DNA from 2 places in the Candidatus Dedyshia acidiphila genome. Region 1 is predicted to be linked to the other one. Evidence: riboswitches for the same ligand, from Rfam matches in the RefSeq annotation. Region 1 holds a riboswitch; the other holds the start of a gene.
What was found. Region 1 has a riboswitch for cobalamin ahead of cobU (bifunctional adenosylcobinamide kinase/adenosylcobinamide-phosphate guanylyltransferase). Riboswitches for the same ligand answer to the same signal wherever they lie in the genome.
Positions count from the first base shown of each region.

Region 2: another riboswitch for cobalamin. It lies ahead of cobG (precorrin-3B synthase); the one in region 1 lies ahead of cobU (bifunctional adenosylcobinamide kinase/adenosylcobinamide-phosphate guanylyltransferase).

Region 1 covers NZ_JBMGJV010000057.1:2,215-6,504, reverse strand. The annotation lists gene AC5IJH_RS17100 (histidine phosphatase family protein) at 1-56, opposite strand, end outside; gene cobS (adenosylcobinamide-GDP ribazoletransferase) at 56-802, opposite strand; gene cobT (nicotinate-nucleotide--dimethylbenzimidazole phosphoribosyltransferase) at 799-1,890, opposite strand; gene cobU (bifunctional adenosylcobinamide kinase/adenosylcobinamide-phosphate guanylyltransferase) at 1,890-2,474, opposite strand; cobalamin riboswitch at 2,594-2,774, opposite strand; gene AC5IJH_RS17080 (glycosyltransferase family 2 protein) at 2,859-3,932, opposite strand; gene AC5IJH_RS17075 (glycosyltransferase family 2 protein) at 3,929-4,290, opposite strand, start outside.
Region 2 covers NZ_JBMGJV010000002.1:156,379-160,668, forward strand. The annotation lists gene AC5IJH_RS01650 (precorrin-2 C(20)-methyltransferase) at 1-644, opposite strand, end outside; gene AC5IJH_RS01655 (precorrin-8X methylmutase) at 631-1,260, opposite strand; gene cobG (precorrin-3B synthase) at 1,257-2,552, opposite strand; cobalamin riboswitch at 2,696-2,892, opposite strand; gene AC5IJH_RS01665 (pyridoxal phosphate-dependent aminotransferase) at 2,885-3,988, opposite strand; gene cbiB (adenosylcobinamide-phosphate synthase CbiB) at 3,985-4,290, opposite strand, start outside.

The sequences.
Region 1 (4,290 bases):
CCGCAGTAGCGGCCGCGGATCGCAGTCTCTGCGTGGCGAACGAGGATCAGACGCATCACCGCCACACTCCGCAGAGGTAGATGGCGATCTCGGTGAGCTGCTGGGTCGCTCCGAAGCAGTCGCCGGTCACACCGCGTAACCGGCGCCAGTAGTAAGCACCGCTGAGCAGCATCACAACCACCGCGGCCATGGCTGGGCGCCATGAGCTTGCTCGCATGAGCGGCAGCACAATCGCAAGGGCGATGGCCGTGCCCAGGACGAAGGAGGCCGAGGAGACCTGTCCCGCTACGCGCGCGCCCTGTCCTGTGTGTGGACGTGCTGCCGGAAGCGCAAGACCCAGCGGCAATGCCGTCCAGCGGGAGAGCACTTGGGCGGCAATCAGCCAGACAGCGAAACGCTCCTGCGGCAATGCAGAGAGCAGCACGATTCGCATGACGAGCGACAGGCAGATGGCGATCGCCCCGAAGCTGCCGACCCGGCTGTCTTTGAATATGTCGAGGATGCGCTCCGGCGTGCGACCGCCGCCGAAGCCATCCGCAGCATCGCCCAGCGCGTCATCGTGCAGACCACCGGTGAGCAGAATGAGCAATAGGACCAGCAGCGAGGCCGCCATTAGCGGTGGCAGATGCGAACGCAGTGCAAATGCGAGTGCTGCTGCGAGCGCACCTACCAGTAGGCCAACCAGCGGAAACCACGCCGTCGCCCGGCCCATTGTGCCGTCGTCAAACGCGTAAGACGGTACCGGCAGGCGTGTCAGGAACTGTACTGCGGCACACAGATCAGCGTAGCTGCGCCGGATCACAGCGCGCTGCTCACGCCTGCGGATGCGAACGTCGCCATGCTGGTGAATAGGTGCGCCGCCGATGACAGGATCGGCAACGCAAGCACCGCGCCCGTCGCTTCGCCCAGCCGCATCTGCAACCCGAGAATCGGTTCGAGCCGGAGGTACTCTAGCAAATGCGTATGCCCTGGCTCTTCGGAGCGGTGCCCCGCGAAGAGAAAGTCGCGTGTGGTGGGCACGCTTGCAACCGCCAACGCCGCGGCTGCAGTGGCGATGAAGCCGTCGATCACGACTGCCATTCGGCATTCGGCAGCGCTGAGGATGAAACCGACCACCGCAGCTATCTCGAGTCCCCCGACGCAGCGCAGCAGATCAGTCGGCGTGACCGCTGCGTTTGCAAAGTGCAGTTGCAGTGCTCGCTCCACGACCGACCGCTTCCGCGCTAGGCCCGCATCATCGAGTCCAGTTCCGCGGCCGACCACATCCGCAACCGGACGCCGCAGCAATCCGGCGGTGAGTGCTGCCGCCGAGGTGGTGTTTCCTATGCCCATCTCACCTACTGCGACGACGTGATCGCCACGCCGGCTGGCCTCGCGCGCGAGCCGAGCACCCAGTTCGACAGCCACGCGCAACTCGTCATGGCTCATTGCCGGCTCGCGTGCGAAGTTGCGCGAACCCGCACGAAGCTTCGCCCTGACCAGCCGCGGATCGGGTGCGAAGGCGCCGTCTACCCCAACGTCCACCACCGTAAGCGGAACCCGATGTAAGTGGCACAGAACATGAATCGCCGCTCCACCGGCCAGGAAATTATGCACCATCTGCGCGGTCACATCCCGCGGATAAGCGCTCACGCCTTCTTCTGTCACGCCGTGGTCGGCAGCGAAGACCCACGCCGACATCTGGAGCGCAGCGGGTAGGGCGCCGTCGTAGATACAAAACAACTGCGCAGCCATGGATTCAAGACGTCCCAGGCTGCCTATCGGCTTCGTAAGTTGGTCGAGATGTAACTGCGCCTGCGCGAGCCGGTGGTGCGAGCAGGGCTGCACGTCGACGCACTGTTCAAGTGCAAACAGACTCAGCGGCTCGGAGTTCCGCAAGGCGTTGTCCATCAGCTCCGCGACTCCATGTGCGGGCTTTTTACCGTCAGCGGCAGGCCCGCAACCATCAGCAGCACGGTATCTGCGACGGCCGCGACGCGCTGGTTCAACTGACCGAGGACGTCGCGAAAGAGTCGCCCAGCAGGAAAGGCCGGAACGATGCCACTGCCCACTTCATTGGTGACCAGCACGACTGCGGCGCTAGTCTCTTCAAGCGCGTTGCAGAGCTCTGTGATCCGCTCATCCAGCCAAACGCGGCCGGCATCCTTTCCATTGCTTTCGCTCATGCTGAAGGAGCGGTCAAGCAGGCTCGAGGCGAACAGCGTCAGGCAGTCCACGATAATCACGTCGGTCTGCGCGCTTTGCGCGAGAAGCGCCTGCGCGAGCTCGGTCGACACTTCGACAGTCTTCCACTCGGGCGGCCGTTCCTGCTGGTGCCGGAGGATCTTGTCGGCCATCTCGCCGTCTGACGCCAGCGCCGTGGCGATGAAGACCACCCGCTCATGCGAGGCAGCAAGTTCGAGCGCATGACGGCTCTTTCCGCTGCGCGCCCCTCCGAGGAGCAGCGTGACACTTTTCTGCGCAGCTTTTGGCATCGCGGCGGACCTCACGCGGCGGGACGAAACACGACGGCCAGTCATCTATGGAATGCGGCTCTTCACGAGGAGCCGGCGAACACAGATGCTCTCCAGCTCTCCCATCGAAGCTGAATGAAGCCAGGGATCAGGCTCTGGCCGGTCTCCTGACTTACGCCTCGGCGGATTCGAGTGGCCTTCCCAGGAGCGACGCTCCCAGTGGCCGGACTTTGTCCAGACTCGCATCCTCAGCGCTTACAGTTACGGGGTAGTGGCGGATTTGCACCGCGCTTCCCGAGCACCAGAGGAGTCAGGGTAAGTCTGGTGAAATGGGAAGTCAACTCTGCGGCGCGATGTAAAAGCTCGGCCGTGAGAAGGCGGCTCAATGTCTCCGAGCTGAAGCGACTAGCATCCGCCAGTCTTCCCCGGCAGTTCGACAGGAGGAGCGACCAGAAACGATGTGCCGATCAGGGGGAATGGTCCACGGAAAACCAACCGGAGCAATCGGCGAAGGTGGAAGCCTACCTTCACCAGAAAGACCATGGCGGGTGCGAACACATATTGGAGCGGATGATCTTCCGCGCAGGCGTGGATGAGTGGCCACACCTGAGAGTAATCACGAAAGGCAAGGGCCTCCCCGATCAAGAAGCGTAGGTAACGGCGGATTCCGGTCTCGATGCTGGCATGATGCTCTGGATAACGCTCAAGCATCTCTTGCCCAACCATACGCAGCGATCGAAGCATGCGAACGCGATCGCTTGACATCCGGCAGGGGACGACACGGTAGCCGGTCAGATAGTCCGGGACAAATGCAAATGTGTACCGGGTGGCGATGCGGAAATAGAGCAACCAGTCTTCGCATCCATGGACACCCGCGTTGCGTAGATCTGAGTCGAAGCCTCCTGCATACTCGAGCGCTTCCCGGCGAACCAGTGGTGAGCTACCGTGACCGACGAAGTTACCGAGCATCGTTTCTTTCAGCACCCATCCGGTGATACTGCGATCGCCTACGCGATACCGGCGGCAGTCATTCTCATCGATCACGTCGAACCACGTGTACACGAGTCCTAGCTCCGGGCCGTGTACTCGCGTCATTGCTACCTGACGCTCAACCTTGGTGGGCGCCCAGAGATCGTCAGCATCGAGGAATGCGATGAGGTCGGAGCGCGCGCTCTTCCAGCCAAGGTTGCGCGCAGCGGCAACACCGGAGTTGGGTTGTGTCAGCAGGCGGACACGGCCATCGCGATCCGCATGGGTGCGCACCAGTGCAGCGGTGCCGTCGGTTGAGCCATCATCCACCACCACAATCTCGAGATTTCGATGGGTCTGCCCGCGCACACTGCGCAGTGTCCGATCGAGCGTTGCTGCTGCGTTGTAGGCGGGGATGACGACACTGACCAGTTCCTGCTGTGACACAAGCGCGCCGCTCGATCCGCCATCATGAGGAATCGTCTGTGTGTCGTTGAGGGTGTCAGTCAAGAACATGCTCCTGCATCAAGCGTCAGGAGCCGATCATAGGGCAGCAATGGTTCAGCGATGAGAGGCTGTTGCAGCGGTTGTCCTGGAGAGACCTGGGTCCGCTCGTAGCGCCTCCGACGTCGTCCCAGCATCCGGACGATTGAGGGCGCGACCAGAAGCAGCAGGCGGGGACCCGCGCGGAGAGCCCATCCTATCGCTCCGATCCAGTCCCCGGCCCAATAGGCGGAACCCGCAAGATAGAGCGCGAACTGCTGATGTGCCAGCCGCACGCTACGAGCCGCCAGTCGTGGCCGAAGCTGCGTGGCCATGGCGACGACTCGCTTGTGCGAGCGCCACATCTTTTGCCGCGCACTGCTCA
Region 2 (4,290 bases), on a different contig from region 1:
GCCCGCTCGATGTAGAGCGCGCGCTCGGCCACGCCCGCTCGTTCGAGCGCGCGCTTCACCTTCGCAAAATTGCGACCCAGCTTCATGATCGCCACTGCCTCCGCACTCCGCAGTCGTGCGGTCAGCTGCTCTTCGCTCAGCGTGCCCGGCAGGATGGTCAACTCTGTGTCGCGCCTCACCAGCGGCGCTCCCAGGCGTGCGGATGCCGCCATCACGGACGGCACTCCAGGAATCACCTCTGCCTCGAAGCGCGTCGCCAGCCGGTCGTGCAGGTACATGTACGAGCCGTAGAAAAACGGATCGCCCTCGCACAGCACGGCCACATCGCGTCCCGCTTCGAGGTGCGCCGCAATCTGCGCTGCCGTCGCGTCATAGAACGCGCACATGTCGGCCTCGTATCCGCCCGGGTGCTCGCTTTTTTCCGTCGTCACCGGGTACACCATCGCAAGCTCGATCTGCCCGCGTCCCAACTCGCCATCAAGAATGGCGCGCGCCACGCTCTGCCCGTGCTTCGCCGTCGGATACGCGATCACCTGCGCCTGCCGGATTACGCGCAGTGCCTTCAGCGTGATCAGCTCCGGATCGCCCGGCCCCAGCCCGACGCCGACAGCCGGCCCCTGCGCGCATCGCTCATTCGTCTTCACTCGCCAGCGCATTCACCGCTGCCGCCGCGATCGCGCTGCCGCCGCGCCGGCCCAGCACGGTCACATGCGGCAGCGCCTCGCCGCGCGTATGCAGCGCTGCCTTCGACTCCGCCGCGCCAACGAAACCCACCGGCACACCGATGACCACCGCTGGTCGCGGTGCGCCCGCGTCCAGCATGTCCAGCAGGTGAAACAGAGCAGTCGGCGCATTGCCGATCACCACGACAGCGCCCGCCAGCCGATCCCCCCACAGTTCCAGCGCCGCAGCACTCCGTGTCGTCTCGTGCTGGGCGGCCAACTCGCGCGTGCGCAGGTCGTGCAGCGTGCAGATCACTTCGTTGTTCGCTGGCAGGCGTGAGCGCGTCACGCCATTCGCCACCATCTCTGCGTCACATAAGATCGGCGCGCCTTGCTGCAGCGCCTGGATCCCTGCCTGCGCGAAGCTGGCCGTCGCTGCGACCGACTGCGCCAGGTCCACCATCCCGCACGCATGAATCATGCGCACCACCACTCGTTCGAGCGGCGGCGGAAAGGCAGTGAGGTTCGCCTCCGCGCGAATGATGGAAAACGACTCGCGGTAGATTGCGGCGCCGCTCCGTTCGTAGACCTGGCTCACCCGTGCACCTCTGCGAACTGCAGGTCCAGCACGCGCTCGGCGTGCAGGCGTGTGATCGCCTCGATCGCCTCTGCGGACGAGCAGCTTGCGTTCACCATCGCGCCATCGACGTGCATGGAGTAGCTCCCGTCACGCGCCACCAGCGCCACTGTCGCGGGCGTTCGCATCGCGCACTGCTTCTCACATCCAGCCAGGCTCACGCGCCATCCTGTAACCGGCTCACGCCCCTGCAGTGCCTGTGCCAGTGCAGCCGCATCGCGCCGCACATCCGCCAGGGCTGCATCGCAACCCTCCATGCCCGCGCATGCCGCAATTCCCGCATAGCCGTCGCGTGCGTCCAGCGAAAGCCCCACTGACCGCAGCACGCGGCAGACCTCGTCTACATCGCACGTGCGTACGCCGCCCAGCACGATGCCTCGCCACCCAGCCAGCCGCAGATCGAGCACATGCGCGGTTGCGAGTTCCGCAATTGCCGCAGCCTGGTCTGCACGCAGCCTGCCCAGCGGCACAGACGGAATCACCATCACTGCGTCTGCGTTGTTCGCCCGCACGAAGCCCAGCGGAGCCTCCGCCGTTGCACGGCTGCGATTCGTCAGCGGGGCAGGGAAGCACCATGGCTCGACTGTTCGCAGCGCATGCGCCCATGCCGCCGGATGCGCTGCCAGCGCGCGCCCACGCGCCGCGATCCCGTACCCGTCACGCGCTGCCAGGCACGCGCGTGCTATCGCGAGCAGCACCGTGACTGCGGATTCGGTCCGCACAGCAAGCCCGGTCGCCACTCCACCGATCGCGAGCTCCCACCCGATCGTGACACCGTCAGCGAACGCGCGCAGCGCAATGTCATCGGTTTCGCCGCTGAACCACCGACCGCCGCCATCGAGTGCCATGGCAAACTTCGGCGGCAGCGTTGCCAATGCAGAGTCGGCAAGCAGTGCCGCATCGAGCGCACGGATCAGCGGACGCGTATCGCACAGCTCGTTCGCATCCAGGCCAGCCAGTGGACTGGTCGTGATATTGCGCACGCGATCATGTGCCGCGTCGGGCAGCAGACCAGCAGCGGCCAGTCTCTCCACCACCGCTGGCAGATTCTCGTTGCGCAGCGCGCGGAGCTGGAGATTGGCGCGAACCGTGATCTCGAGCTCGCCGTCGGCATAGCTCTCCGCCGCGCTCGCCACAGCCGCAAGTTGGTTTGCCTCGATCAGGCCGCCGGGCACGCGAATGCGCATCAGCAGGCCATCTTTTGCTGGTACGGCATGCAGGATGCCGGGGCAGAAGCTCTCTCCAACTCTCATCCCGCATCCCTCTCGCAAGCTCGAAACCGCAAAAGGATGGTGAGAGATTCCGGATCACAAGGCCGCAGCAGAAGGACAACTCTGCTCGCTCGGCAATGGATGCAATCGCCCGACCCTCCCCGCGGAGTGTCCGATCTCTGTCCACACAGGACAGACTCGCGGCAGGTCTTCGGACTTGCAGGCGACCTACTTGCTCCAGCTTCCCAGTTCCGCGGAGGAACCAGTGCTTCGGAGGAGCGTTCGTTCCTGCTTACCGCTGCGGGGCAGTTCCGGATTCACACCGGATTCCCTTTTCAGCCTGCTTTCAGCGAACACAGGCACCGTGAGCAGATTCAGTATAGGCCAAGGCCCTGCTGGCGCAACACGCGCCCCACCGCTGCCACCAGCCGGTCGTTCTGCTCGTCGCGCCGCACCGCCACGCGTAGATGACCGGGCGACAGCCCCTCAAAATTTGCACACGAGCGCGTCAGCACATGCTCAGCAACGATCAGCTCCCGCCACACCTTCTGTGCATCCACCGCCGCCGGTAGCCGCAACAGCAGGAAGTTTGCCGCTGACGCATAGGTCACGATGCCCAGCTCCCGAAGCTGCGCTTCCATCCGCGTCCGTCGCTGCTCGTTGCTATTGCGCGTGTCAGCAGCATAGCTTTCATCGGCGAGCGCCGCAGCGGCAGCCAGCGCAGCCGGCGTGCTCACCGCCCAGATGGGAATAGCTCGCGCCATCTCCTGCGCACGTTCGGCGGAGCTCACCGCGTAGGCCACCCGCAGCGCTGGCATGGCAAAGAATTTCGTAACCGACCGAAACACAGTCAGGTTCGGCAACGAAGGCGCATACCGCACCAGCGAAGTCGCCGGCGCGTAGTCCACGAACGCTTCGTCCAGCAGCACAGTCGCACCCCCTGCCGCAGCGTCTTCCACGATCGCGAGCAGCGTCTCCGCACCAGCCAACGCGCCGGACGGATTCTGCGGATTCGCCAGCAGCAGCACACATCGCGTTCCCGCCGTGCGCATGAGCTGCGCCAAAATCTCGCGGTCATACGCGAACCCATGCGGCTCCATCGGCCAAGGCACCACCTCCATGCCGGCCTGCTCTGCGCACGCGCGATACTCGCTGAACGCCGGCACCGGCAGCACGCATCGCTGTGCTCCCAGCGTGTTCAGCGCCGCCTGCAGCAGCGGCACAAACCCATTTCCGACCAGGACGCACTCTGCCGGCACATCCAGCCTCGCGCTCGCCGCTTCCTTCAGCGCGCGATATTCGATATCCGGATACGAGCCCAGGTCGCGAGCCGCGCGATCCAGCGCCGCAACCACTCCCGCCGGCGGCCCGTCGGGATGGATGTTCGCACTGAAGTCGAGCAGCGTCTCCGCCGCCACCCCGAAGCGCCGTGCAATTTGCGAGGATTGGCCCCCATGCCGCGGAATCGGGTCGTTCATCGCCTGCGTCCTCTGCGGCCGCGCACCAGCAGCAACGCGGCGATGGTCGTCATCGCTGACGTGAGCACCATCAGGCGCGTTGCCGCTCGCGCATCCACTCGCGAAGCTCGAGCGAAATCAGCGCCCAGCTCCGGCGTCTGCACCACCTCGCCGCCATACGTGTTCGTGCCGCCCAACCGCACCTGCAGCGCACCCGCCATCGCCGCCTCCGGCTGCCCGGCATTCGGGCTACGGTGCCTGCTCCCATCCGCGATCCACGTTCGCGCCGCAGCCGCTGCGCTCGCTTCCCGCAACAGGCCCGA